DNA from 3 places in the Paenibacillus sp. HJGM_3 genome. Region 3 is predicted to be linked to each of the others. Evidence: riboswitches for the same ligand, from Rfam matches in the RefSeq annotation. Region 3 holds a riboswitch; each other region holds the start of a gene.
What was found. Region 3 has a riboswitch for cyclic di-GMP ahead of ACI5FR_RS32755 (HD-GYP domain-containing protein). Riboswitches for the same ligand answer to the same signal wherever they lie in the genome.

Region 1: another riboswitch for cyclic di-GMP. It lies ahead of ACI5FR_RS33005 (hypothetical protein); the one in region 3 lies ahead of ACI5FR_RS32755 (HD-GYP domain-containing protein).
Region 2: another riboswitch for cyclic di-GMP. It lies ahead of ACI5FR_RS24015 (hypothetical protein); the one in region 3 lies ahead of ACI5FR_RS32755 (HD-GYP domain-containing protein).

The regions. Positions count from the first base shown of each region.
Region 1 is NZ_JBJGED010000050.1:5,985-15,800, forward strand. It holds gene ACI5FR_RS32975 (efflux RND transporter permease subunit) at 1-376, shown strand, start outside; gene ACI5FR_RS32980 (YciI family protein) at 549-830, opposite strand; gene ACI5FR_RS32985 (efflux RND transporter permease subunit) at 869-3,919, opposite strand; gene ACI5FR_RS32990 (hypothetical protein) at 4,003-4,161, shown strand; gene ACI5FR_RS32995 (aldo/keto reductase) at 4,242-5,069, opposite strand; gene ACI5FR_RS33000 (VanZ family protein) at 5,174-5,680, opposite strand; gene ACI5FR_RS33005 (hypothetical protein) at 5,849-6,061, opposite strand; cyclic di-GMP riboswitch class I at 6,171-6,254, opposite strand; gene ACI5FR_RS33010 (class I SAM-dependent methyltransferase) at 6,348-7,130, opposite strand; gene ACI5FR_RS33015 (cold-inducible protein YdjO-related protein) at 7,360-7,557, shown strand; gene ACI5FR_RS33020 (PrkA family serine protein kinase) at 7,713-9,608, opposite strand.
Region 2 is NZ_JBJGED010000024.1:107,304-117,119, forward strand. It holds gene ACI5FR_RS23970 (beta-ketoacyl-ACP synthase III) at 1-524, opposite strand, end outside; gene plsX (phosphate acyltransferase PlsX) at 524-1,528, opposite strand; gene fapR (transcription factor FapR) at 1,533-2,108, opposite strand; gene rpmF (50S ribosomal protein L32) at 2,318-2,491, opposite strand; gene ACI5FR_RS23990 (YceD family protein) at 2,515-3,024, opposite strand; gene ACI5FR_RS23995 (YlbL family protein) at 3,123-4,280, opposite strand; gene ACI5FR_RS24000 (nucleoside recognition domain-containing protein) at 4,388-5,692, shown strand; gene coaD (pantetheine-phosphate adenylyltransferase) at 5,685-6,194, opposite strand; gene rsmD (16S rRNA (guanine(966)-N(2))-methyltransferase RsmD) at 6,181-6,774, opposite strand; gene ACI5FR_RS24015 (hypothetical protein) at 7,051-7,338, opposite strand; gene ACI5FR_RS24020 (helix-turn-helix transcriptional regulator) at 7,420-7,635, shown strand; cyclic di-GMP riboswitch class I at 7,725-7,814, opposite strand; gene ACI5FR_RS24025 (DUF7667 family protein) at 7,930-8,190, opposite strand; gene ACI5FR_RS24030 (hypothetical protein) at 8,181-8,351, opposite strand; gene ACI5FR_RS24035 (helix-turn-helix transcriptional regulator) at 8,431-8,637, opposite strand; gene ACI5FR_RS24040 (YolD-like family protein) at 8,708-9,007, opposite strand; gene ACI5FR_RS24045 (hypothetical protein) at 9,263-9,460, opposite strand; gene ACI5FR_RS24050 (DUF4352 domain-containing protein) at 9,577-9,816, opposite strand, start outside.
Region 3 is NZ_JBJGED010000048.1:32,180-41,995, reverse strand. It holds gene ACI5FR_RS32765 (spore germination protein) at 1-1,364, opposite strand, end outside; gene ACI5FR_RS32760 (MFS transporter) at 1,568-2,725, shown strand; gene ACI5FR_RS32755 (HD-GYP domain-containing protein) at 2,715-3,752, opposite strand; cyclic di-GMP riboswitch class I at 3,858-3,944, opposite strand; gene ACI5FR_RS32750 (extracellular solute-binding protein) at 4,043-5,494, opposite strand; gene ACI5FR_RS32745 (NHL repeat-containing protein) at 5,761-8,250, shown strand; gene ACI5FR_RS32740 (YeeE/YedE family protein) at 8,310-9,422, opposite strand; gene ACI5FR_RS32735 (sulfurtransferase TusA family protein) at 9,441-9,701, opposite strand; gene ACI5FR_RS32730 (rhodanese-like domain-containing protein) at 9,728-9,816, opposite strand, start outside.

The DNA of each region.
Region 1 (9,816 bases), on a different contig from region 3:
CATGGCGCGGTTCAAGGAAGAATACCGGCCGGGCGGCGTCATCCCGGCGATGGCCAAGGCGATGAAGACGACGGGCGGTGTCATCATCTCCGCCGCGGTCATTATGGGCGGCACGTTCGCCGCGTTCATGTACTCGGGCGTGAACACGCTGGTCCAGATCGGCGCCGGCATCGTCATCGGGCTCGGGCTGTACACGACCGTGTTCATGGGACTGGTAGTCCCGGCAATCGCCATGCTGTTCGGCGAGGCGAACTGGTGGCCGTTCACGCGCGGACGCAAGCAGACGGCAGCGGCAGGCGCGGCGCGGGAGGCCGCAGACGCGCCGCCCCAACTGCGCGCCGGCGAAGCGCAGCTCGAGCTGGACTCGGGCCGGTAACGGGTCGATGTGTTCACTTAGGCTCGTGAGGAAGCAGGCAAAAGGATTCCGACCGCTTTTGAAATCTTGAGAGGGAGGCTTTCCCTCCAGCAAAAAAGGCTTTCCCGGCCCGATCGCAAGATCGGGTCCGGGAGAGCCTTTTAGCCTTTTAGCCGTTTGCCTCTCATCCGACTCACTGCCAGGGCAGCACCGCTTCAGTCACCATATCCCATTCATGAATTTCGTAATCTCTCGCCTTGTGCAGCACATAAGGGTCCTGCTGCGCAAGCTCGATCACTTCGGCTTCCGAGTCCGCCATATAGATGATGAGCCCGCCGGCTCCGTCCACGAACCGGCCGTTGGCGAAGATGCGCTTCTCCTCGCGCCTCCGGGCCAAGTAGTCCAAGTGCGCCTGACGATACTCCTGGCTTAGCGCGGGATCCCGCATCGGTAATAACACCGCGTAATATTTCATCGTTCCTAGCTCCTTTCGTCATTTAGTATCCCGGCCGACTACAGCTCCAGCGTCGGCCGGCGCCGCTTCTCTCGCCGGACCCGACGGTAATGCAGCGCCTCGTACAGGATCGGCACGATCACCAGCGTGAGCAGCGTGGAGGTGACGAGCCCGCCGATGACGACGACCGCGAGCCCCTTCGAGATGAGCGCACCGCCTTCGCCCAGCTCCAGGGCGAGGGGCAGCAGCGCGCAGATCGTGGCGATCGCCGTCATGAGAATCGGCCGCAGCCGCGTGCCGCCGGCCTCCAGCAGCGCCGCGCGGATCGTCTCGCCCGCTCGGACTTGCTGCTGCACCCGATCGACGAGCACGATCGCGTTCGTGACGACGATGCCGATCAGCATCAGCATGCCGATCAGGCTCGCGATCGAGATCGGCTCGCCCGCTAGAAGCGTGCCGGCGAGCGCCCCCGTGACCGCGAACGGGAGGGAGAACAGAATCGCGAACGGGGCCTTGCCTCCACCGAAGGCCACGACCATGACGATGTACACCATGCCGACGGCCACCGCCATCGCCAGGAACATGTCGCTCATCATGTCTTGAATTTGCTTGTTCGAGCCGTCGAGCACATAGCCCGTCCCTTCCGGCAGCGAGAGCGACTTGAGCTTCTCCTGCAGGTCCGCATTTACCTTGCCGGCATTCTTGTCGGTGATGTTGCCGAGGACGGTGGCGTATTCCGCGCCGTCGCGCAGCTGCAGCGCGCTCTGCTGCTTCACTTCCTTCACGTCGGCGATGTCCTGGACCGCGATCATCCCGAGCGGGGAGGCGAGCGGCAGCTTCGCGATGTCCTCCAGAGACTGCTTTGCCACGCCCTCCACGCTGAGATAGATATCGTTCGTCCGCTTGCCGTCGCCGAGCTTCCCGACCTTCTCTTCATTCAAGAGCGGCCGCAGCAGACTCCAGGCCTGCACGGTCGTCAGCCCGTACTTCAGCGCGTCGCCCGGCCGCAGCTTGATCTCCACGCTCTTCAGCTCATCGAGCAGCGTGTTCCGCACACTGTCGGTACCTTCGACCTGCCTCGCGGCGTCCGTGATGCGGGTCGTCGCCTCGCGAATTGCATCCATGGACGGCCCCGTCACGATGATATAAATGCCTTGCCCGCCCGGACCGCCGCTCAGCTGCTGCATGTCGAGCGTTGCCCCCTCGGCCAGAGGGGCCAGCTCCCGCTTCCGGTCCTGGATGTACGCCGTCACATCGGTACTCGGGTCCAGGCCCACAATCCAAGTCGCTTTGTTCGAGGCACCGGCCGTATACGTGAGCGGATCGAACTCGCCCTTCGGGCTGCCGGACGTCACCTGCGACAGCCGAACCGAGCCGAGCTCGCGAAGCTTGCGGTCCATGCCTTGAACCTTCTCATCGACGGCCCTTACGTCGGTCCCCTTCGGCATCGTCAGCGTCATCATCACATACTTCTGCTCCTGCTCCGGGAGGAACGTCGTCCCGGCGAGCGGTGCCAGGAAGAACGAGCCGGCCAGCACGACGAGCGACAGCAGGACGACGACCGTCTTGTGGTTCAAAGACCACTTAAGAAGCCGCTTGTACGAGCGGCTGAGCCGGGTCTCCGGGTCGCGGTGACTAACCTTCGTTCGGCGCATCAAGAGATAGGCGAGCAGCGGCACGACCGTGACGGCGACGAGTAGGGACGAGAGCAGCGAGAAGACGACCGTAAGCGCGAACGGTGCGAACACTTTGCCGACGATCCCGCTCACGAGCCCGAGCGGCGCGAACACAGCGACGGTCGTCAGCGTCGAGGAAGTGATCGCCGCCGCGACTTCCCGGGTCGCGTCGAGCAGCAGCTCCTTGGACGCCTTCTCCGCTTGCAGACGGCGTACGATGTTCTCGATAACAACGATGCTGTCGTCCACGACGCGGCCAACCGCGACCGCCATGCCGCCCAGCGTCATAATATTGAGCGTCACGTCGGTAAAGAAGTGCAAGAGCGTCATCGACATCGCGATGGACAGCGGGATCGACACGATCGCGATCAGCGTCGCACGAACATTCCTCAGGAATAGCAGGATCAGAATCGAGGCGAACAGCGCGCCGAGCAGCCCTTCCCGAGCCATCCCTTCGACCGACTTCTTGATCTCGTCCGCGGAGTCGTAGATGACGTCGAGCCGGACGCGGTCGTTCCCTTGCACAACCTCGTTCAGCTTCTCCATCACACGCTCGGAGACGTCCACCGCATTCGCGTCGCCGTTCTTGACGATGTTCACCGCCACACTCGGCTCGCCCTGCACGCGGCTGATCGTCTCCGGCACCGTCGTCCCCTGGACGATGTCGGCCACATCCTGCAGCTGCACCGGAGGCGCGGCCGACACGACGAGCTGCTTCAGCTCGTCCAGCGAGTGCACCCGACCGGTGACGACGACATTCTCGTTCACTTGATTGAACGTTGCCGTCCCGACCGGCAGCGTCACGTTGACCGCCTGCAGCACTTGGCCGATCTGCTGGAACGACACGCCCCGCTCGGCCATCTTGTCCGCCTTCAGGCGGATGTACAAGTTCTCGGACGCGAGCCCCGCCGTCTGCACCTTCCCCACTCCGTCGACCCCTTCGAGCGCCGGGAGCACCTGCTTCCGGACGAACGTCTGCAGCTCGTCCAAGGACGTTCCGGCGTTCGCCGTGACCGACGCGTACATCATGGGACCGCTCGAGAACGAGATTTTGTTCAGAACCGGCTTCTCCACGCCTTGCGGCAGCTGCATGCCGTTCAGCACTTCCTCGACCTTCGCCGTCTTCTCCTGCAGATCGGCGCTGAACGAGAACTGCATGTTCACCGTCGCCACATTGCTGGCCGACGTCGATTCAAGCACTTGAACCCCTTCGACTTGCCGAAGGGCCCGCTCGAGCGGAATCGCCACTTCGTTCTGCACCTCTTGCGGCGTCGCTCCCGGGTACAGCGCAGTAACGAATAAGTACGGGATGGCGATATCCGGCATCGACTCCTGCTTGAATTTCGTGGCCGAGTAAACACCTCCGCAGGCGACCAGCAGCACCAGGATCACGATGGCGATCGGATTGCGCAAGCTGAATTTGGTCATAATCATGCCGCTCTCAACCTTCCTATGTACAGGCATTATATAGAAGAATAGCTCGTTCAAAAGTCGTTCTTGCAGCTAAATCATAGCGAATGCTAGTCCGGGAAGTCAATGCACCCTTCGTCTACGAGGTCGCCACGCATTCGCTGCCCGTCTCCGGCTTGACCGGGATTACGGGGATGGCCACGGTGGACGGCAAAATTTGGGGACTGCCGACCGGCCATACCGCCCTCAAGCGGTATGCCTTCTAGATTGACTACCTAAGCCACGCATCACGAAAAGACCGTCCGGAATCCGGACGGTCTTTGCTCTTCGCCACCAGAGGGGACGATTAGAAATTGAAATTGTCCGGATCGGCCCCGACCCGGCGGTTCTCGTTCAGCGCGTCGATGGACGCCATCTCCTCAGGCGTCAATTCGAAGTCGAAGATCGCCGCGTTCGCCTCGATCCGGCTAGGCGTGACGGACTTCGGAATCGTAACAAGGCCATGCTGGATGTCCCAGCGGAGGATGGCTTGGGCCGCCGATTTGCCATGCGCGGCTCCGATCTTCGCCAGCAGCGGATGGTCGAGCAGCTCGCCGCCCTGCATCAGCGGGCTCCAAGCTTCGATCTGAATGCCCTTCGCTTGGGCATACTCGCGCAGCGGCTGCTGGGTGAGCCGCGGATGAAGCTCGACCTGGTCTACGGCAGGAACGACCTTCGCGTCCTGCAGCAAATCCTCCAGGTGGTGCACATGGAAATTGCTTACGCCGATTGCCCGTACCCGTCCGTCCGCATACAGCTTTTCCAGCGCTCTCCAGGTGTCTTTATATTTGCCTTTAACCGGCCAATGAATCAGATACAGGTCCAGCACTTCGAGCCCCAGCTTGTCCATGCTCGTCTCGAACGCCCGCAGCGTGGAATCGTAGCCTTGTTCGCTGTTCCACACCTTCGACGTGACGAACAGCTCGCCTCGGCCAACGCCGCAAGTGCGGATCGCTTCCCCGACCGCCGCCTCGTTGCCATAGATCGCCGCCGTATCAATGCTGCGGTAGCCGGCCTTCACGGCCGCGTGCACCGCGTCGATCAGCACCTTGTCGTCGGTCACTTTCCAGACACCCAAGCCCAGCCGAGGCATCTCGACTCCATTGTTCAAAATGGTGAATGTGTTCGAAATCATACGAACCCCTCCAATCGATAGTGTGGTGGCGCATAGCCCTCATTATAGCATACCGTTCCCTAATCAAATAAAAGATCCGGGACTGTACGCCGCCGGTCCCTGATCTATGGATGGGATCGGGATATTCGGAAATTTGCAGCGATGATACGGAAGAGCAAATAAAGTCCCACGCCGATGACCGCCCCCGCGGTATCGATGCCGACGTCGATCGCGAGCGGCGTCCGGTCGCCCGTCAGGCTCTGATGGAATTCATCCGAGGCCGCATACAGGGCGCAGAATAGAACGCTGAGTCCGAATAGCGCCGCCTTCCGGCGGATTCGGTACAACGCGTACGCAACCGCCGCCCCCAACGCCATATAGATGAACAAGTGCGCTCCCTTGCGGATGAAAAATTCTACGAAGCCCGGCACGCCCAAGTGCTGAATGCTGACGACCTCCCCGGCGTACTGGAACCGGACTCCCGAGAACTGCTCGGCAATTTGCTTCTCGGGCAACAGCTTGTGCAGCCTCGGCCTCATATCTTGCTTGTGATACGGCTGGGAGGAGGAGTAAAAAATGACGGCCATGATCAAAACGGCCGGAATCCATCGTATGTAAGATGTTGCTCTCACCTGCATGCCCCTTCCCGGCCTTGGTCTCTCGTACAAGCGTATTCCTTGATTATAAATCAATTCCAAAAGGACGCCAACTTGACAACCCGGGCGAAATGAGAGAAGGGGCTGTCCGGCGGGTTGCAACACCACCGAGATCAGCCCCTATTCTGAAAAACGTCTACTTCATCACGATACCGCCGTTCCGCGCTTGTATTCCTGGCATGACAGGCAAGTCGCCACGTCGACACAGGTCGGGTGCATCGCTCCGGTGAACTTGGTGCAATAGATCGGCGTTTTGAATTCAATGTTCGAGGAAATCATCGAGCAGTAAGCACAGCCTCCGATCAATTCCACCGTCAGCCGATGGAGATCGGTTTTCAACTGCTTTACTTCATCCACTATTTCACCCCCTAAGTTTCCCACAAAGTGACGCGTTGCCTCACCAACCAAACGATGCGTATAAATACAAAAAAGACGCTGCCCTAAAGACAGCGTCTACCATCCGCTCTTGGGCAACCCGGCTGTCATAGCATTCGCTGTAGACCCGTGGCTTTGCGTCCCCGCCTTTCGTGCGGGTTTGCCATATCATGCTAATGAACTATCGTACCTCTCAAACAGAGAAAATAGTATCATACTACTCCCCTTGGCGTAATAGGACCAAAGCACTAATTGTTGTCAGCTTTACTTACATCAGCTTCACCGCTTCAAACCGCAGCCTGACGTAGTCCACCGTCCACACCCCGTCCGCGAACAATTCCGCTCGGAGCGCCTGCCCGACGTCGGCGATGACGGCCTCGACTTGCTCCGCTGTGAGGCCGCTCCAATAGGCTCCTCCGAACATGGTGAGCCAGTGGCGCAGCCCATGGTCGCCGTCGTTCAGCGGCGTGGGCCGCTCGAACGTGACGAGCCGCCTGACCGTGAACCCCTGGGCCTCCAACAGCGTCGCATATTCGCCTGCCGAGGGGAAGAACCAGGGGTTGCGCGCGGCGGCGTCAATGCCGAGGCGCCCTACGGCCTGCTCGAGCGCATGCACGATGCGCTCGACGTTGCCGCGGGCGCCGAACTCGCCGACGAACCGGCCGCCAGGCCGGAGCGCCGCGGCTACCCCGCGGATGACGGCTGCCGGCCGCGTCATCCAATGCAGCGCCGCGTTCGAGAACACGGCGTCATACGTGCGGGCGGGGCGGAAGCCGTGCGCGTCCGCCACCTCGAAGTGCAGGCCCGGGTACTTGCGCCGGGCCTCCAGGATCATCGCCTCCGAGGCATCCAGGCCGTCGGCGGCGGCTCCCTTCGCGGCGATCTGCGCCGTCAGATCGCCCGTGCCGCAGCCGAGGTCGAGCACATGCTCGCCCGGCCTCGGCGCCAGCCAGTCCACGGCCCCCATCCCGTAGGCCGAGACGAAGCCCAGCTGCCGGTCGTACAAGGTGGAATTCCAGTCTGTCGGTTGCGGTGCGTGGTTCCATTCCATGCAACTCACTCTCCTTTTAGTACCAGTTTGACGCACGAAACGTTATAAGTGAAATATATAATAACTATCGATTCTATAATCGATGCCTATAACGGAACGAGCACCTAAGGAGCACGAGCTGCTGCAGCCAAATAGACGCATTTGCCCGAAAACTCTATCATTTGATAATCCAGGCCATATTTGATAAAGTGCCCTTTGGAATGTTCAACTACAGGAGGGTACGATCGCTTTGATAACCGAAGTAACCAAACCGGACTTGACGCCGATGCCGATCTATCGCTGCAGCAACCGGGATTGCAAAGCCTGGGTGCGCGAGGAATTGACGACGGCGCCATCGCCGGAATGCCCGCTGTGCCGCAGCAAGATGATCCGCAGCATCAAGCATTTGCCTAAGCTGGCCAAAGCGAAACAGCCGCGATCGAGGTAAGGCACCGTTTTCGCTCCAAGCCGTCGGGGTGTCCAGCGTTTGTTCTTATTCCCAAATTCCTAGCGTCACTGCGAACTAAAGCCCGAAGCCCGCTCCATGTGAGCGAACTTCGGGCTTTACGCTTTTCGCTTTAAGCTTTACTCGTCTTCGGCCGCTCAGCGGTTCAACAGGCTGCCCACGTAGCGCAGCAGTTCGTTGGCCGAACCGGTCGTATACCCGTGCTCGTCGACCAGCCGCTTGATGACCTCGTTGATCTTCTTCAGCTGATTCTCGTCCGGGGTCTTCGTGGATGTCGTGATCTTCACGATGTCCTTCAGATCGGTGAACAGCTTCCGCTCGATCGCCTCGCGCAGCCGTTCGTGGCTGCCGTGCTCGAACTTTCTGCCTTTACGCGCGTAGCTCGACATCCGGATCAGGATCTCCTCGCGGAACGCCTTCTTCGCGTTCTCCGAGACGCCGATCTGCTCCTCGATCGACCGCATCAGCCGCTCATCCGGATCCATCTCCTCGCCGGTCAGCGGGTCTTTGATTTTTTGCCAATTGCAGTACGCTTCGATGTTGTCCAGGTAGTTGTTGAACAGTGTCTTCGCCGACTCCTCGTACGAGTAGACGAACGCCTTCTGCACTTCCTTCTTCGCCAGCTCGTCGTATTCCTTGCGCGCCACGGAGATGTAGTTCAAGTACCGCTCCCGCTCCTCCTTCGTGATCGAAGGGTGTTGGTCGAGGCCGTCCTTGAGCGCGCGCAGCACGTCGAGGGCGTTGATGAACTCCAGGTTTTGCCGGATGAGCGCGCTCGAGATGCGGTTGATTACGTAGCGCGGATCGATGCCGGTCATGCCTTCTTCGATGTATTCGTTCTGCATCTCCTTCAGGTCCGCGTCCTTGAACCCCTCCACGGTTTCGCCGTCGTACAGCCGCATTTTCTTAACGAGGTCCATCCCCTGCTTCTTCGATTCCTTGAGCCGGGTCAGGACGGAGAAGATCGCGGCCGCGCGGAGCGAATGCGGTGCGATGTGGATGTGCTTCATGTCGCTTTGCTGGATGAGCTTGCGGTAAATTTTCTCCTCCTCCGACACCTTCAGGTTGTACGGGATCTGCATGACGATCATCCGCGATTGAAGCGCCTCGTTCTTCTTGTTGGCGATGAACGATTTGTATTCGGATTCATTCGTGTGGGCCACAATGAGCTCATCGGCGGAGATGAGTGCGAACCGGCCTGCCTTGAAATTGCCCTCCTGCGTCAGCGACAGCAAGTTCCAGAGGAACTTCTCGTCGCACTTCAGCATTTCCTGGAATTCCATAAGGCCCCGATTCGCTTTGTTCAGCTCTCCGTCGAACCGGTAAGCCCGGGGATCGGACTCGGTGCCGTATTCCGTAATCGTGGAGAAGTCGATGCTGCCGGTGAGGTCGGCGATGTCCTGCGACTTCGGATCCGACGGACTGAATGTCCCGATGCCGACGCGCTCCTCCTCCGACAGGAAAATACGCTCCACTTGCACATCCTCGATCCGGCTGTCATATTCGGTTTTGAGCCTCATCGAGCAGGAGGGGCATAAGCTGCCTTCAATCTTGACCCCGAGCTCCCTTTCTACGTCGGCTCTCAGCTCGGTGGGGACGAGGTGCAGCGGCTCCTCGTGCATCGGGCAGCCTTTGATCGCATATACCGCCCCTTCCGGCGTGCGGCTATATCGTTCCATCCCGCGCTTCAGCATCGTCACGATCGTCGATTTGCCTCCGCTGACCGGTCCCATGAGCAGCAGGATGCGCTTCTTCACGTCGAGCCGCCTCGCCGCCGAATGGAAGTATTCTTCTACCAGCTTCTCCACGGTGCGATCGAGTCCGAAGATTTCATTCTCGAAAAACCTGTATCGTTTATGCCCGTTCTCTTCGGCGATCCCGTGCCAGGCAATCATATCGTACACGCGCGCATGCGCGGTTTTGGCGACTCCTGGATTGACTTTGACAATATCGATATACTCAGCGAACGACCCGCTCCAGGCAGCTTGCTCCTGCTCCCGCCGGTGCTCCAGTATCCGTTTAAAAATGTCCATGGTGCCCTCCTCTCATCTGTACACGGCTAAACGAAATGTAAAAGCTTCTCTCCTGATGCAGATCTCGGGTGCTGGACATCCTGGCCATCTGTCTTCGCATAGCAACAGCCCATCCGCCTTTACGTCAAACGTTCTCAGGATGTGAATCGGGGTCCCCGCATAATGTTTTCGCGACCTGCTTCCGAGAGCTCGGCTCCCCTCGTGGGGG
Region 2 (9,816 bases), on a different contig from region 3:
CCTTCCGGTACAGGTCCGAGGACGACGGCACCCGCGCCGTCGCCGAACAGGATGCAGGTGTTGCGATCGGTGTAGTCCGTAATCTTGGACAGACACTCGGCGCCCACTACGAGCACATGCTTGTACATGCCGGTCGCGATGCTGTTCGTGGCATTCGCGAGTCCGTAGATGAACCCGGAGCATGCCGCCGAGAGGTCGAACGCCGCCGCGCGCTTCGCGCCCAGCTTGTCCTGCAGGATGCAGGCGGTCGAAGGAAACGCCATATCCGGCGTTATCGTCGCCACGATGATCAGATCGAGCTGCTCCGCCGTAATGCCGGCATTGCGGAGCGCTTCCTCCGCCGCACGAAAGGCCAGATCCGAGGAAGCCTCCTCAGGAGAAGCGAGTCGCCTCTCCTGGATTCCGGTGCGGGTCACGATCCATTCGTCGTTCGTCTCCACCATCTTCTCCAGATCCGCGTTCGTCAGCACCCGCTCCGGCACATACATGCCCGTTCCCCATACCCCTACTGGCGTAAGATTCATCATTCTCCATCTCGCTTCCCGCTAATTTCCTGACTGATGGCTTGCACCAGCTGATTGCTTACCGCGATCCGCGCCTGGCGAACCGCGTTCTTGAACGCATTGGCGTCGGACGAGCCGTGGCTCTTCAGCACCAAGCCGTTGATGCCGAGCAGCGGCGCGCCCCCATGCTCCGTATAATCGAGTTTTTTCTTGAACTGGGACAGTCCCGGCTTCAGGATCGCCGCGGCCAGCTTCGAGAACAAAGTCTTCGTGAATTCCGACTTCAAGGCGGAGAAAATGGCTCCGGCGGTGCCTTCCATCGATTTGAGCAAAATGTTACCCACGAAGCCGTCGCAGACGAGTACATCGCATTCCGCGTTCAGCACGTCGCGGGCTTCCACGTTGCCGACGAAATGAATCGGCGCTTGCTCCAACAACGGAAATGCATGCTTCGTCAGCTCGTTGCCCTTCATCGCCTCGGTCCCTACGTTCAACAAGCCGACGCGGGGCTTCTCTACGCCGTGCACCTTGCTCCGATAGATGCTGCCCATGATCGCGTACTGCAGCAAGTTTTCCGGCGACGCATCCATATTCGCGCCGAGGTCGAGCGCCAGCACACCCTTGCCGTCCATCGTTGGGATCATCGGCGCGAGCGCAGGCCGTTCGATGCCCGGGATACGGCCGACGATCAGCAAACCGGTGGTCATGAGCGCCCCCGTGTTGCCGGCCGAGATCATCGCATCCGCGGCGCCCTCTCGGACGAGCCTGCCGGCGACGACCATCGAAGCTTCTTTTTTGCGCCGAACGGCCTTCACCGGCTCCTCATCCGCCGCAATCGCATCCGCAGCATGGTGAATCTCGGCGTTCGCAGGCAAGCTCCTTCCCGCCAGGCCGGCCTCGATGCGGGAACGATCGCCCACCAAGATGATATGCGTATCCCGCCATTCGGCGGCCGCCGCAAGCGCCCCTTCGATTACCGCGTTCGGAGCGAGATCGCCTCCCATGGCGTCTATCGCGATTCGCATGCGATCACTCCCCTCCGTCTGTAATTTCTTTGGCGAACCGGTAAATCAGGAAATGGCCTTGAAACACCATCTCCTCCCCTACATACGTAAACACTTCCACTTTAGCTTTCCCTTTTTGTCCGGAAATGGACCGCACGTACGCCTTCGCAATACATTTCTCAAGCAGGCGCACCGGCCGGATGAATCGGAGGTCGGCGGAGGCGGTCAAAGCTTTTTCATTATTAATCACTGCTATAGCCAGGGAATTCGCCTGGGCAAAAATATGATGGCCCCGTGCGATCTGCGTACGGGAGAAGACGTGCTCCTCGCGAATTTCGAAAATCGAAATGCCGCTTTTGTCGAGCTGAAGATCGATGATGTCTCCGATCACTTCATGCAGCGGCATCGATTGCACTTGGTCGTAGGATCGTTCCGCCATCAGCTTCATGCGTTCGCGCAGCTCCGGAATGCCGAGCTCCAGCCGATCGAGACGGATCGTCTGTATGCTCACCTTGAACTTGCGGGTCAGCTCCTCGTCGGTGACGAAAGGATTGTCTTCGATTTCTCGAGCCAGCTGCTGCTGGCGTTGACGCTTCGGCATCCGTTCGATGGCAGCCACCCCCTTAGCTTATCCTTACGATGTGCGTTTCTGAGAAACGCTTGACGATATAAAATAAATACGCTTGGCCGGAACCGATTATGTAGAATCAGCTTTTGTTACCTGGTCCTAAATAAGTATATAAAATTCCTCGGCAAAAGACAAACAAAAAAGCGCCTCATCCAGGACGAAGCGCCTTCTCGCGAAAGGTCTTATTGTTTAACGATCTCTCTGCCCTTGTAAGTACCGCAAACTTTGCATACCCGGTGAGACAGCTTGTATTCACCGCAGTTGTCGCATTTGACCATGCCCGGCACTACGAGCTTGAAGTGCGTACGACGCTTATCGCGGCGGGTTTTGGAAATTTTTCTAAAAGGAACTGCCATTATTCCCACCTCCTTCAACGAATCTACTCATTCTTCTTAAGCAATTGGGCGAGCACTTCCAGACGGGGATCGATCCGGTCCGCGGCCGGCTTCGCCGGATGAATGTTCAGGTTGTCGCCCGTCTCCGGGTCGAGCCCCTTGCAATCCTCCTCGCAAAGCGGCACATAGGGAAGGCCCAATTGCGCCGTTTCCTCGATGTAAGGCATCAAATCCACCCGGTCTTCGACCGTGAGGTGCATATGCTCATCGTCCTCATCCACTTGATCCGCCTCTAACGCGAACATCTCCCGGAACGGCAGCGTCAGCGATTGGCAGTATTGCGTCAAGCAGCGTGAGCAGACAAATTCGACAGGCACTGTTAACGTTCCCGCCACTTCCACGAGTTCCGAAGCGGCAGCGGCATGAAGCGTCGCTCGCAGCGGCTCTACCCGGACGATATCCCTGCGGCCCTGCGCCAGAGACGGCAACTCGACGGACTCCGTTATCTCCACTCGATTGTGCTTCGCTCGCAAATCACGGACATTAAGAATCATATACGCTCACTCCAAACAAACAAAAATTATTATATCGAGGACGGTCGTGTTTTGTCAACCTTTAGCTTGTCTTTTCGAGCAATTCGCAACGCGGGTTGTCAAGAGGGTTTCACAGGAAGCGTCGCCAAATAGTTCAAGGCGTCGCCGATCGTCCCGACAGAAATGACTTTCATCCGCGAATCGATGCTCTTCGCTTTTTGCAAGGCGTCGCTCGCGTTCGCCACGTCGACTCCGAGTCCGCATTCGCCGGCCTTGCGGTCCATCGGCGCGAAGAACACGTCCACGCCTTCCCGATCGGCGGCTACGATCTTGTGCTGGATCCCGCCGATGGAGCAGACATTGCCCGTCGGATCGATCGTGCCCGTGCCCGCGATGCGATACCCTTTGGACAAATCTCCGGGCGTCAACTGGTTGTAGATCTCGAGCGCAAACATCAAGCCGGCCGATGGCCCGCCGATCTCACCGGCCTGAATTTGCACCTTCTTGTCCGCCTGCTCCGGCACGACGGCCCGCATGTCGGCCGTCGTCACGCCGATGCCGGCTTTCGGCCCTGCGCCGCCCGGACTCGCCGTGGGCGCCGCCCCTGGCGTCGCGGCCGATACGTCAGCCAGGACGATCGAGTAGCTGAGCTCATCCGCATCGCGTTTGATCCCGACCTCCACAGTGTCGCCCACCTTCTTGTCTGCGAGCGCCGCCTGAAGCTCCTTGATGCCTTCAATAGGCTTTCCGTCTATGCGAATGATCATGTCTCCGGGCTTCAGCACTTCCGCGGCGGGCAACCCTTTTCTCGTCTCGGCTACGTACGCGCCCACGCTTTTCAACTGATACGGGACGTTCGCCTTTTTGTAGGCGGCCTGAATCGCGTTGCTCTGCGACTCCAGCATGACGATTTCCTGATGCTGCATGTACTGCTGCTCGCTCTGCCCCTTCAGCACGTCCCGTTTGCGCTGGACTTCCGCGTTCTCGTCCCATTGGGCGAGCAGGAAGCTGAGAACGTTCGCCTTCGGAATGAGGCTGACGGTCGTTAGCATGAACGTCCCGTTCTCGATCGGGTCGGGCTTCGTCACCTGCACCATCGGTTTGATGCTCTCGGCCGTTCCCGGCTGGTAGATGTAATACGGAACTTGGACGAAATAGACCAAGTACAGCACCGCGAACGTGATGCCAAAAGATAGCAAGAATCGGCGAAGCCCCTGATTGCGCCGTACGTGCACCGGTGACCTGTAGATTTGATCGTCATGGCTGTCTTCGCTCATGTGCTCACGCTCCTGTTTCGATGCCGCGAACGGCCGGAGGCTTGGTCTAAACGCCCGGCTCGTCGCGTACACTTGTACCACCCTGTTCTTATAGAGGAGATGGCCTTATGCCGCGCGGCCTGTTGAATCCGCGAAGCCGTCCCTATACGGTGCTGCTCGCGGTTCTAACCGCTTCATTCGTGATCTGCATCTTATTGTTTCCCGATCGGGCGTTTCAATCGTCCATGAAAGGATTAACGCTTTGGTGGACCCTCGTGTTCCCGACGTTATTGCCGTTTCTGATCCTCTCCGAGCTGCTCGGCGGCATCGGCTTCCTTAGCGGAGCCGGCGTGCTGCTCGATCCGCTGATGCGGCTCTTATTCCGCTTGCCCGGGGCGAGCGGCTGGGCGCTCGCCCTAGGCAGCGTCGCCGGCGGCCCGGCCGGCGCTCAGGCGACCGGACAGCTGCGGCTCGACGGCGCCGTCACCCGCGAGCAGGGCGAGCGGCTGCTCGCGCTGTCGCACCTGAGCAGCCCGTACCTCATGACGGGCGTCATCGGTGCCGGCTTCCTGCATCGGCCGGAGATCGGCGTGCTGATCGCCGTCGTCCATTATATCGCGGCGCTCATCGCCGCCGTCCTCATGGGCTTGCGCCGCAGCCCCGGCAGCCGGCCCCCGCGCCGCGGGCTGCTCGGCAAGGCCGCCTTGCCGAAGCGGCCCCCCCGATCGATCTGGGTCCGCTTCGTGCACGAAATGCACGATGCCAGGCTGAAGGACGGCCGCGGCTTCGGGAAGCTGCTGGGCGACGCCGTCGCCAACTCGATCCAGGCGCTTATGATCATCGGCGGGTGCATCATCATGTTCTCGGTGCTGCTGCACGTCCTGCAGCTGTCGCTCATCACGCCCCACGTCAACGGCGTGCTGTTCGCCGTCCTGCACGCGCTCGGCTATCCGAGCGCAGAGGCGCCGGACTGGATGCCCGGCCTGCTGGAGCAGCACCTCGGCACGTTCGCCTTCAGCCAGCTGAACTTGGCCGCGTCCTCGCTGGAGTGGAAGGCGGCGCTCATCGGCTTCGCCCTCGGCTGGAGCGGCATCTCCCAGCATTTGCAAGTGCAGGCGCTCGTGCGCCATACCGACATGCGCTACATGCCTTTCTTTGTACAGCGCCTGCTTCACGGCGGCTTGGCCTTCGGGCTCACGTTCGCGCTCTGGAAGCCGCTCACTTCCCTCATTCCGAGCGTCGCGCCGAGCTTTTTGCCATACGGGGGCGGTGCAGCCGCGGCAGAGTCGCGGTTCTCGCCTACGGACATGATCGCGGCTTGGCAATCGGTGACCTCCCGCATGGAGGTGCTCCTGATCACGGTCGTGGCCCTGGGGCTACTGTCGGCGTTCATAGGCTTTTGGGGAAGCCGCAGCCGCCGGCGAGTTATGTAGAGGGGGCGCTGAATTTGCGCAGCAGCGCCTCCGCCACCGCATCCGGCACCAGGTCGGCGATCGGGCCGTTGTAGCGGGCAATCTCCTTCACGATGCTCGAGCTGAGATAAGAAAACTTCGGATTCGTCATCATGAAGAACGTCTCGATCTTCTCGTTCAGCTTATGGTTGGCGGACGCCATCTGCAATTCGTATTCGAAATCGGATACGGCCCGCAGGCCCTTGACGATCACATTCGCGCCTCGTGCGGCTGCATAGTTGATCAGCAACCCGCTGAAGCTGTCAATCACCACGTTCGGCCAGCGGCTCGTGACGTCGGCCAGCAGCTGCTTGCGTTCATCTACGGTGAACAGCGGCTGCTTGGAGCTGTTCGTCGCCACGGTGACGATTACTTTGTCGAAGATGTCCGCCGCGCGGCTAATAATATCCAAGTGACCGAACGTAACCGGATCGAAGCTGCCCGGACAGATCGCCACCGTATATTCATGCTTAGGCTTGCTCATCCGTCATCTCCTCCTCGTCTTCTTCGATTGTATTTACCGAATAGATCGATACCATAGTGTCGCCGTACTGCACCCGCCGGATACAAGACGCTCGCCCGATCCGCTCCTCGACGGCATAATCCGTCTCATGCTCGACTACGATCGTTGCGTTCGGTTCCAGCAAGGCGAGCGACTGAAGCGACTGCACGATCGTCTCGATCGTCCGCAGCTTGTAGGGCGGGTCGAGGAAGACGAGGCGGAACCGAACATCCCGCTTCGCCAGCGCCTTCAATGCCCGCTGCGCGTCGTTGCGGTACACCTCCGCCTGTTCCTCCAGGCGGGTGGCTTGCAAATTGTGCTGCACGACGTCCAGAGCCCGCTTGTCCCCATCGACGAATACCGCGCGGTCCATCCCCCGGCTCAGCGCTTCGATGCCCAGGCCGCCCGTTCCCGCGTACAGATCGAGCGCCTGCCCTCCGTCGAAGTACGGGCCGATCATGCTGAAGATCGCTTCCTTCACTTTATCCGTCGTAGGCCGCGTTCCCGTGCCGGGGACCGCCTTGAGCGCCCTGCCCTTTGCCGTGCCCGAAATGACTCTCACGATAGTTGTCCCTCACCCTTGGTCCCAAATTCATGAAGCTATCGTACCATATTCTTCGAACGGTTCACAAAATTTTGCAACCCGCATGTATAAACGTCTCCAATCGGGTAACAATGAAGCTATCGACATGAAAGTGTCGTAGACAACCGCGGAGAAGACTTACGTTTCCCCATAAGCTCTTCGTCCGGTTTCTCCTCTCCCATGAGGTACCTGCGCAAGCAGGTACCAAAAAATTAATCCCGCAAAGCCTTATGCTCTGCGGGTTCTTTTTATTGCTTATTTTGTCCGGTTGTTTGTTGGGTGCAGATTGGGAGCAAATTTTCTCGAGACATCCATTCCTAATTCAATTCCATCTCGAAATCCGTTTCGATAGGCCAAGTCTGCTCCAAGGCGAAAAGATGCATTGAAAAGGTACTCTAAATCAATAACCAGCTCCGGACATTTCTCATGCAGAACTCTCATGTATTCATTATATAGGTCCTTAACTCGGTGATCATCGCAACAGTTATCGACGGCATGATCGATCCGATCCTTAATTTTAGGTTCAAGCCATTCCATCATCATTCGGTTTGGGCCCTCCTCATCTTGAACGAATAAAGCCTTTGGGTGTATACTTCTTCATGACAACAAAATAAGAGGTGTAGAATGGCTCTTCGGATGAGGAGCCGTTTGCCTGAATGGTTCAAAAAGACCGGGAAGAAACAAGTCGATCTTGCTCGCCATCTAAAAGTTTCCGAAGCATTTATTTCTCAGGTGTGTAATAACAAAGAGAAACTTACGGTGGTGCAGATGAAAATGACTGCTGATTTTTTCGACTGTTATATGGATGATCTCGCAGAGTGGATATATGAACCCGACTAGGCAAACGGTAGTGGGCATTTTAATGCTCCTCCTTGGATTGAGCCTTAAGGTATGCCTTAAGCAAAACTCCTCATTGTAATCACCTCATCTTCGGCAGCTGGCTGGCGTGCGGTCATGACCCCCGTTTAGCCCCTATAGCTTTGCGTCGCCGACTTTCATCGGTTTTGCCATTTTCGGAATGAATTTGCAAGATATGTCACGTGATGTAAGATTATGATAGGACTGTCTGCCCATTTAATCAATAGCAAATTAGCATTATTTTCTGATAATTCACATAGTATATATCGCATGTTCTTAGTCGGTGCCCAAGTGGCCCGGCTTTTTTCTTGTTCCTGAATCGATATCATGGCATATCTCGTGCTGCCAATCCATGTCGTTCGTCATCGATGCCATCAAAGAAAAATTGCAAAGCAGCGCTTGCGTCCAACACTGGTTTTCGATCCAGTCGAGGCAAAGGTCCATCTCCTTGGTTTGGACCGGATCGAGGCCGCCCCTCTTTTGAGCGGCACGGAGCTGCGCGATCCGCTGGATGATCGGGGAGTCGGTTATGCCCACAGTGAACACCACCCCATGATCGCCAACGCCCCGAGCACGATGACGTACCAAGCGGCAAGGGTTTCCTTCTCCGGGTCGGGTGCCGATTCCTCTGTGGCGTGTACCGCTTTGACGCGGCCGTCGATCGTATAGCGAATGCGATAAACGGTTTGTTTCTGCATACTGACCATCTCCTTTTCGGTTGATAGTACAATGTATGCAGCGATTTCAATAAGTTGCCTGTCCGGTAGTAAAATAAACCTATACAATTGTATTTTCAATGTAGAATATCTCGTTTACTGGCCTGTTGAGTTTTTCGCTTATCAATAAGGCCCTTTCAAGGTCTGGCTGTGATTTTTGATTTTCATAACGGTTATACTGTTGCTGGGCTAGTCCCAAAAATTCTGCGAACTCGACCTGATTCATTCTATAATCGTGGCGTAACTCCTTGAGTCTGTTCTTTATCATCCCAATCACCTCACCAGAGACTTCGACACAAATGCTTGTCGATTCCTCCGATGAATTATAGGAGCTTTTGTCAGTAGTAGTCTGGACCGGCCGCGCTGATAATGTCGTCAAAGTGGATCCATTCCGGCTCGCCCTCAATCTCCATCCTGAGCGTTTTGCGGTGCTGGCTGTAGCTGACCGGGACGCCGGATATTACTCGATCCTCGTATTCTTCGAACAAGGTCAGTGTGACCGTTGTCTTCCCCTGGAGCGCCTGGCCGATCTCCTGGAGGATGCGCTCCTGCTCCTGCGCGTCTATCGTGGGTCGCTTCCGCTTTTTCCACTCCTGCGCTTGTCTGAGCGATTGTTCCTTGTGCTGTGGTAGCATCATTCGCGACGACTCCCATAATCCGTTATTTTCAAGTTTCTTGCCCATCTCATCGCCATCCCTCTTCTGTTCGTAATACCCTGAGTTGTCCCGGGCGGACTTCAATCCATTGCTCCCTAAGAAGAAGCTTCATGCTCTCCCGGATCTGCGCCTCTGTTCTCCCGGTCATCCGGCAGAGCCGCGAAAAGTCGGGCGGTGCCCACGCCCCATGGGTCAAGTTCCAAAGGATTCGAGCCTGCTTCCGATCTGAATCGGGGATCATCCAGCAGCCCCCCGAGCTGCCGGCATCGCGGCGAGAATGTTCGTAGTGGTAAAGATACGCGGCGCGCCGGCCGTGTAGCAGAATGCTTTGACCTTGTCATCCTTGACGCTCTCCACCCTGATCCGGCGCTGAGAGAGATTGCCTCCCCGGTCCTGGTATATGATCTCCACAATACGGCCTACATACTTTTCCACTGCGAACACCTCCGAAAAATGGGAACGTATATTCCCATTATAAGGCGAACATATATTCCCATTCAATAGTGATAATAAAAAAAAAGCCCCGCCGGCCGAAGCTAGCGGGGAGTCGATTATTGCAATTTAAACCAGGCGCCGCCCGTCCCATCGTAATTCCGGGTAACAGCCATCAGAGGAGCGGTATCAGTCTTACTCACTTCAAATGCGATCCATCCTGAGTGGATCGCTCCTACATAAAGATCCGTATCGATGCTGGGATCAGGGACGACCACCGATATAAAATTATCGTATTTTTTGCCGTCTGCTGAAATAGCTTCGAATAGAGTAGGGTTAATGTCGACTGCTGCATCCTG
Region 3 (9,816 bases):
CCGAGGTATGGGACTCCGAGCGACCGTAGCGAGCACAGATGAATGACGATTACGATCAAGCCGAGCATGAGCCCGACCAGGCCGAGCATGCCGGACAGGAACATGATCGGGAATCTCAGCATCCGGAACGCGATGCCGGTCGGATATTGCGGCAGCATGAAGGAGGCGATCCCCGTAATGGCGACGACCATGACCATCGGATCGGACACGAGTCCCGCCGATGTGGCTGCCTGGCCGATAACGAGCGCGCCGACGATACTGACGGCTGCGCCGACTTGCTTGGGCAGACGCACACCCGCCTCGCGCAGCGCCTCGAACGAGATCTCCATCAGCAGTGCTTCGATCAGCGCGGGGAAGGGGATGTCTTCCCTCGACTTCGCTATGCTAAGCAGAAGCTTCGTAGGCACCATCTCTTGGTGGTAGGTCAGAATCGCGACATACAGGGACGGGAGGAGCAGCGTAATGATAAGGAAAAAGTAACGCAACCACCGGATGAGCGTACTGATCATCCAGCGCTGGTAATAGTCCTCGGGCGACTGCAGCATCGAGAACAAGGTTGCCGGTGCGAGCAGCGCGATCGGAGTGCCTTCGACCAAAATGGCGACCCGGCCTTCGACCAGCGAAGCACTCACGACGTCCGGCCGCTCCGTCGTCTGCAGCTGGGGGAACGGCGAGAACGGGCTGTCCTCGATCAACCCTTCGATATAGCCGCTCTCCAAGATGCCGTCGATCCGGATCGTCTCGATCCGCTGGCGCACGTCGGCGATGAGCTGCTCCGAGGCGATACCCTCCATATACGCGATGACCACTTCCGTATGGGTGAGCGATCCGATTTCGATGGAGACCATTTTGAGTGACGGACTTTTGATCTTGCGGCGCAGCATCGCGGTGTTCACGCTCATCGTTTCGGTGAAGCCCTCGCGCGGCCCCCGAACGATGGATTCGGCGGCTGGCTCTTCAATGCTGCGTTTCTCCCAAAACGGGATCCCCAGGCAGAATCCATGGGGGACACCATCCAGCAGCAGGCCGACATAGCCGCCGGAAATACGGTCCACAATGTCGGCCAGCGTGCCGGCTTCTACCATCCGAGAGATCGTGATTACCGACGCCAAGCGGTGTTCGGCTGCTTCCCAATCCGCCTGCGAGACGCGGAGGAGCGGAGTCAGTACATGCAGATCCAGGATCTCGAGATTCACCATGCCTTCAATATAGAACAGCACGGCATCCGTCGTCCCCCCGATGGTGAACGGACGAAACATAACATCCTTGCAATTGGCATAGATCGAACGGATCGCATCGTGATTCGTTTGCAGGGAGGAAGCGAGCGGCACCTGCGGGACGTTGGAGTTGGCGTGGGCGTTCATAAGTCAGGCTCCCTTGTAGTCATACCCTTGTAGTGATACATACAGGTTTGCCCATTTTTGAACGGCCATAAACTCGGTACACAGAGGCAGATGATGCGGAAGAGGCGGGGGAAAATAACAAGAACACCCTGCTTACGAGGGTGTCCAATTCGGATGGGCTATGGTATTATGGCGTCATATCCAGCGCGAGGAAGTGGGCAAGCATGAAGCGAAATTTCGTCACCATCTCGATCTATTATTGTCTCATCTTCATGAGCGCCGGCGCCTACGGTTCGTATATCGGGCTGTATTACACCGATGTCGGCTTCGATACGTCCCAGATCGGGACGCTCAGTACGCTGTCCGCCGTGATGGCGATCCTGGTCCAGCCGTATTGGGGCTTAATCGGGGACCGGGCCCAGTACAAGAACAACGTATTGGTCATCTGCACGCTTGTCACCGGGCTCAGCATCTGGCTCGTGCCGCTGTCGGGCGATCACTTCGGCATTCTCATCGGCGCCACATTGCTCATAACCGTGTTTCAATGCGCGATTTTCCCGATGAGCACGACGGTGACGCTTGAGATCGCGAGCAAGAACAACTTCAAATTTTCTAGCGTGCGTACGTTTGGCTCGGTCGGGTTCGCCTTGATGTCGTTTCTTTCCGGGTGGATCATTAAGTACGATCTGATCTATATCTTCGTTATGTACTCGTCCTTGATGCTGCTGACCCTCGCGCTTACCCCGTTCATACCGAAAGTCAAGGGCCATCAGCGGGACGGGAAGAAGCTGAATATGCGCGTGCTGTTTAAGAACAGGAAGCTCGTTCACATGTTCCTCTACGCCATGTTCATTCAAGCGACGATCAGCTTTTACTTTTCCTTCCAAGCGATCTATAGCATAGAGCAAGGCATCGGCACCGGGCTGATCGGACTCGGCCTGTTGATCGGCTCGGTCAGCCAGTTTCCGTTTATGATTTTTTTCGATAAGCTGTACAACACGTTCGGGATTACGAAAATATTGCTCGTGGCCGGCATCGTCCAAGCGGTACGCATGGTACTGTTCGCCTACGTCCTATCGCCCGGCACGATCTTGCTGTTGTGGGTGCTGCATGGCGGTACGGTGATTCTGATGACCCTGAGTTTGATGGAGTATGTAAACGATTCCGTGGTTCCGGAGCTTAGGGCGAGCGGACAAATGCTGAACGCCATCGTCATGCAGGGCATGGCCACGATCGTCGGCAGCTTGGCCGGCGGCATTCTTGCCTCGTTCGCGGGGCTCCGGACGACCTTCGTAATCTACTCCGGCGTGTGTGCGGCGGTCGTGATCTGGTTCTGGCTGTCCGTTCGTACATCGGCCGCGTTTCGCCAGGCTAGCCAATGATTTCCTTCATTCGCACGTCCGGCGACTTGGCCAGATCGAGGAACGTATCCCCCACCGAGATGAGCGGCCGGGTCGGATAGTTCGGATTCGTCAGCATGATCGTGCCTCGGCGTCCGTCCTCGAGCAGGACTTGACTGCCGACCTGCGCCGACATGAGCCGGTTCAGGAACGTCAAGCCGACGTGGGAATCGAGCCGTCCGAGCCGGATGTCCTCATAGAGGTTGTGGATCACCTGATAGAAGGGCAGGGCAGGCCGGTGCGGGCGATCGGACGTCATGGCGAGATACATATCGGCCAGGGCTACGATTTTGCTCAGCGGATCGATCTCATGGCCCTTCAATTGCCGAGGATACCCGCTGCCGTCGCACTTCTCGTGATGCTGTAGCGCGATCAGCGCAATGCGGCGGTCAAACCCCGATTCGATGAGCAGGTCGTAGCCAATGACGGTGTGCTGCTTGTAGATCTCGTGCTCGTGCGGCTGCAGCGCGGCCTTCTTCTGCACCAGCTCGCTCGGCAGCTTGACCGTGCCGATGTCGCAGAGGCTCGCTCCCGTCGTGAGCAGGTTCATCTCGTTCGCGTCCAGTCCGAGCCACCGCCCGATCGTGGCGGCGATCATCGCGACTCCGATGCTGTGATTGTAGCGGTAGTCGCCTTCCGCCTTCAGTTCCCCGAACAGCTTGTAGATGTTGCGCTGCTGGGTCGCCGCCATAATGGCGGGCAGCACATGCTCCTGCACGTCCTCGACCGGCACCTTGCCGTTCTTGTGGATGAAATCCTCGATTTCCTTCAGCTTCGTTTCCGTTCGTTTCACCCAGGCGCCGGAATCCGGTGCGGCCGTCTGCGCGGCTACTTCGTCGTGAAGCGCTTCCACATGTATTTCGAAAATAGAAATGTTGAATTGCTCCAGCTTCTTCGCATGCGCGGCGTTAAGCACCGTATCCACCGGGATCAGCATGACCCCGCGGGAATCCTGAATGTCATGCAGCAGCCGTTTGCCTACCAATTCCTCATACTCGGTACAAATCATGATTCACCGACTCCTCCTCGCAACCGTTAAAAATGCAAAAAAATCATCCCGCTACAAATCAGCTAAGGATGACGGCATACAAGGGCGTATGGTGCGTTCCCAGCCTTCGGCAGCCCAGCCACCGTCGGCGCGTACGCCATTAGGTCTGCAGCTTTGCGTCCTTGCCTTTCGGCAAGTTTGCCAGTATCGGGTCTACGAAGCATTATACGCGATTTCGGTCCGATGTACTAGGACTTCGTGAAAGAAATCCAGGACATATGACAGATTTTGTCGAAAAGACGACGCCGGAATCAACCCGGGACCGGAGACAGGATTCGCTCGCCGATGCGGTCCCAGACGGTGTGTGCCGATTCCAGCCGCGACCAGACATAGATCAGCTCTCGTGTAATCCGGTACAGCTGTCCATAGTCGACGCCGAGCTCCATCAGGGGAACGGCTTCCGCCATGAACCCGGCGAAGGCGTGGTAGTGAGCGGGATGGATCGCCGGATTGAACAAGCGGGTGTTCTCCGCCACGCTGCGATGAGCGGGGATCGAGCAGACTCCCAGCTTCAGCTGGCTCTGGGCTTCGGCGCTCGACAGCAGCCGGATCAGGCTGTGAGCGAGCTCCTTGTTCCCGCCGGAGGCAGGGACGGCGATGCCGGTGCCGACGAGCAGCGTCGAACCCGAGACGTTCCCGGGCATGAAGGGCAGCACGTCCCATCGGACGGACAAATGCTGCAGGTCGTTCATAAAATAGTAGCTCGACATCATCATGGCTACCCGGTTGTTCTCGAACAGGAAGTGATCGGCCTTCAGCCCGCCTTGCTCATCCGGCGTCAGCAGGTTGTTGTGGACGAGGTCGCAAAAAAACTGCAGCGCCTCCGCGCTGGCCCGCAGGTCGATCCGGCGGGTCCCGTCCTTGTCCCTGACGAAGCCTCCGTTCTGCAGGAGGAAGACGAGCCAGCGCCGGAACGAGATGGTGGAGGCGAGTCCGTATTGCCGCAGCAGCCCGTTCGCATCGGGGATTGTGTAGCGGCGGGCGGCTTCTGCGAGATCCGACCAGCCGTGCAGCTGAAGCTGCTCGGGGTCTGGGATGATTCCGGTGTTGCAGCAGTACACGATAGGCGAGAACGTGAGGGGCATCGCCCTGAGCTTCTCCTCCGACGTATACATGGACAGCAGCTGAGGGTACACTTCGCCGAGTGCAGGGAAGGCTGTTTCCGTCAACTCCTCGAGCTGCCGGGTATGTCCGCTGTGAGCGAGCTGATAGTAGTGATGATCCGACAGGACGATGAGGTCCGCGCCTTGATCGCCGCCGGACAAGGCTTCGATGATCCGTTCGGTGTATACCGCATTCGGCACGATGTCCAGCTTCACCTTCACGTTCGGGTGTAGCTCCTCGAAGAGAGCGATGACCCGCTTGTACACTTCCAGCTCATAGCACACCTCGTAGACCATTAGGGTTAGCGTTGCAACGGGTGCGGGAGTCCGTGGAGGCTGTATGCGGGAAGCTTCAAGCGGCTGGGGCCGCTCGCACACCCGATTGCCGATACACGGGATTTTCTCGATCAGTCCGTCGCGCTCCAGCTCGGCCAATACGCGCCGAACCGGATTTTTGCTGATGCCGTATAGTTCCGCGAGGCGCACCTCGGACACGAGGAATTCTCCCGGTCGAAGCGTCCCGTCCAGGATTTGCCTCCGGATATCTTGCCTGAAGTGCTCGTAGAGGTCGCCGAATGCCGTTCTTTTCCCAATCCCCATCTTGTGCCACTCCTTACCGAATAACGGCTGTGCTAACATCTTATCATGTTCCAATTGCTGGAGGAAGACCGCTGTGCTATGATTGGCATGAACTAGTCAGATACTAGTAACATACTAGTATTAGACATGTTCGAATTTGATGATGCAGCAATGGGGGTGGGGCGAGAACTTCGGCATCACGAGCGACATAGTCATCACGAATTGTTAAGCGCTTACATGAAAGTGATTGACGAGCAATCCCGATTATGAAGGAGGATGATTGAAGAATGAAACGATTGAATTGGATCGGTTTGCCTGTGTTTGGCCTTATCACTATCTTGTTGTTTGCCGTTCCGGCGTTTGCCGCAGACAAGCTGATTACGAATCATAGCTTCGAGAGCGGCACCTCAGGCTGGACGCAGACCTATGGCGCCGGGGATCCGGACGGCACGATATCCGCCTCGACCGAGCAGGCTGACGTCGGCAGCCAGAGCTTGAAAATCGTCGACAACGATTCGGCGGTTGGGTTCGGGATGGAGAGCGCGCGTCTGACCGCGGCGGCAGGGGAGACCTACATAGCATACGCGAACGTCTATGTCTCCAGCGGCAGCGCCGATCTGTACATTCGCTACTACAATAGCTCGAACACGTACCTCACCGGCGGATTCACCTCGGTCTCTTCCCCGACCGGACAATGGACGACCGTGCAGACGAAGCTCGTCGCTCCGGCGAACACCGCCAAGGTCGCTGTACTCTTGTATTCGAACAACGGGAACACCGGTACCGCGTATTGGGACGAAGTGATGCTGACGAAGGATTTCACGAATCTAGGGGTCCAAGTGTACGACGCCGGGCCGAACGGCACGACCTTCGGGATCGGACCGAACGCGCATAAGGCGTTCGCCGCCGTTACCGGCTCCGAAGGCTACTTGCCCAAGCTGGAAGTGATCGACACGAATACGGAATCGGTCCTCTCCACGGTTACGTTCCCGGGCGCGTCGACGAATCCGACCGGCGCCTGGGGAGCGGCGACCTCCACGGACGGCTCCGTTTACTTCGGCGCCTATTCGAACGGCCATCTCTACAAGCATACGCCGGGCACGACGACGATGACAGACTTGGGCCAAGCCTCCTCGGGCGAAACGGTCATCTACGACCTGACTGCCGGGGAGAGCGGCAAGGTGTACGGCGGCACCTACGACAGTGCCGCATTCTTCAAGTATACGCCGACCGGAGGCTTCGCCCAGATCGGAACGAAGCCGTTCCTCGCCGGAACGCAGTATGTGCGCGCGCTGGCGTTCGATGCGACCCATGACGTAGCTTATCTTGGCGTCGGCCCGAACGCCTCGGTCCTCCGGTTCGACATCGTGACGGGAGAGACGACCAACATCCTGCCCGCCGCTTACTCGAGCATTTCCTTGCCCGGATCGATCGACTACGCCGGGGACCGGGTCTTCGTCAACATAGGCGGGACGATGGTCGTGCTGAAGGTGACCGAGAATCCCGACGGGTCGTTCAACTCCGTGACCCAGGAGGCGGCATCGGTGTCCACCTCGAACGTTTCGCCGGAGCGCGGCGGCAAGGTGTATTGGGCGAGCCAAGGCGAGTTATACGAATACGACATCGCTTCGAAGACGGCCACAAATCTGCACAAGGCCGTGGACGGCCGCGTGAAGCGGTTCGGCTGGGTGACGCTGGCGGATCAGACGAACTTCCCCGGCGAGACGCTCGTAGGCATCGCCGCGAATAACAACCAGACGTATATTCTGAAATACAATCCGCAGAACGGGGCTCACCGGTACGTGCAGGTAAGCGGCGCGGCCAAAATCCCGGGCGCGCTCAACATGATCGCGACGGCCCCGGACGGCAGCATCTATACGAGCGCCTACTTGACCGGCGGCCTCGGCGTCTATAAGCCGATCCGCGGGGACGCCAACGACGGTACGGAGGAGACGATGTTCTCCCCGATCACCCAGATCGACAAGATGGCGGCTTATAACGGGAAAATGTACATCGGCGCTTACCCTGGCGGCAATCTGCATGAATATGATCCGACTCAGCCCTGGGTGGCGGGGCCGACGGGCAATCCGCGGCTGCTCGTGTCCACGGGAGTCAATGGGCAGGACCGGCCGAAGGCGATCGCCTTTGGAGGGGGCCAGGTGTTCATGGGCACGACGGCGAAGACCGGCGCCATGGACGGCGCTCTGACGGAGTATAACCTCGCGACGGGCGCTTCCAGCGTGCATGTCGGCATCGTGAACGACCAGAGCGTCATCGCTCTCGCCTACTACGGCAGCAAAGTCTACGGCGGCACGACTGTAAGAGGAGGCTATGCCACGACGCCGACGACGACGGGCGCGAAGTTGTTCGTGTTCGATCCGGTGACCGACACCGATACGGAATACAGCCTGCCGGTCTCGGGGATCAAGGCGGTGACCGAATTGATCGTGGTCGGAACGAAGCTGTGGGGCTTCGCCGACGGCTACTTGTTCGTGTTCAACCCCGCGAACAACACGTTCGAATACTTCCAGCAGAAATTCACGGACGTTACGTACGGCACGGCCGGCACGTACCGGGACGCGGATCTGGTGCTCGTGGACAAAGATCCGAACTACATCTACGGCACAATCAAGAATACGTATTTGTTCAAAATCAACATTTCGACGAAAGCGGTCACGAACATTTTGACGAGTGGGGCCGATATGCTCGCTCCGGACGGATACGGCAATCTGTATTACAAGCACAACGGCACGGAGTTGTGGCGGTACGCCTTCTAATTGTGCAGCAGAAGCTCAAATAAAAAAGAGCCGCTCGAATGAATCGAGCGGCTCTTCCGCTACATGTCCGCGTCGCGCTGGAACAGCAGGAGCGGCATCTTGAAAATATATGCGACGCCGATGAAGACGCCGACGGCCATGCCGAGCAGCACGAGTACGCTGCTCATCGACAGCCCGCCAACCCCGGTGATGATGTTGGCGATGTTGCAGCCCGGCGCGATCCGGGACGCGACGCCCATCAGCAGGCCGCCGCCGATAGCGTACGGCAGGCGGGACTTGCGCGGCCAGCGGAGCTTGAAGCTGCCGCTCAGCCAGGAGGAAGCGAAGGCGCCGACGACGAGGAAGATGACGAGCGTCTCCTCGGGGCCGAGCCCGATGCGCGGGAAGTCGGCGAACAGCGCGTTCAAGTACGTGTTGTTCGTGACGAGATCGTCCCCGAACACGAGGGCCAGCGCGGTTGCGCCGATGCGCGTCTCCGGGCCGGTGATGCCGACGTTCGACATGAAGATGAACTGGATGATCGCGACGATCCCGATCAGGAAGGCGACGAGACGAATGTCCCAGTGGCCCTGGCGCAGCGGGTTCCGCTCCCAGTCGGTAAGCGACTCGCGGACACCGTTCCAGAACGAGGCCCAGCCGAAGCGATAGATCGCGATGCCGACGATGATCGCGACGATGACGACGGGCAGCACCCACACCGGCAGCGGCCAGTTATATAGCGTGTAGCCGCCGTCCACGACCGTGAGCGGATCAAGCACTTGGCGTCCCCACGGATCGTAGAGGAACGCGAACAGCAGATTGCCGATAATCGCGCACAGCAGCACGAGCCAGAACTGTACGTACCCCATGCCGCAGCGGTACAGGGTCCCGGAGCCGCAGCCGCCGGCGATCGTCATGCCGATGCCGAACAGCAGGCCGCCGAGCAGGTTCGCCCCGCCGAGCGGGACGACCCATAAGTCGGAGATCTCGCGCAGCCCGAATGCGAGCACAAGCCCCCAGCCCAGCAGCGAGGTGGCGATGAGCACGATGACGCCGTTCAGAATGCGTGTATCGCGGACGCTGATCCAGTCGCGGATCGAGGCGACGAAGCAGAAGTCCGCCTTTTGCAACAGAAATCCATAGGCGAAGCCGAACCCGGCTGCTAATAAGAAGACGTCCCATGTGTAAGCCATGATAGCGGTGACCTGCCTTTACGCTTTCCGGATGAAAATATGATAATTGCCGTTTTTCTTCGCTACGCCGAGGAATTCCCCGTACTTGTTCATTTTAACCGCCGCGGGAATCGTCTTGGTCGCAATGGAATGGTCTGTAATCTCGACGACGATCTCCCCGGACTTCGCTTTCTTCAGGCCGTCCAAGGCCAAGTTCAACGTATGCGGGCACACCTCGCCGATCGCATCGACGACGATGTCCGTTTTCAATTCCAGCAACTGCTGCTCCGATAAGCTCATAGTTGTCTGCTCCTTTTGCGTGATTTTTAGTTTGATTCGGATATTAACGGGCCTTCTTCCAGGCCGACGGCGATTTCCAGCCCTTCCGACTGCCAATCGAGCATGCCGCCGAGGA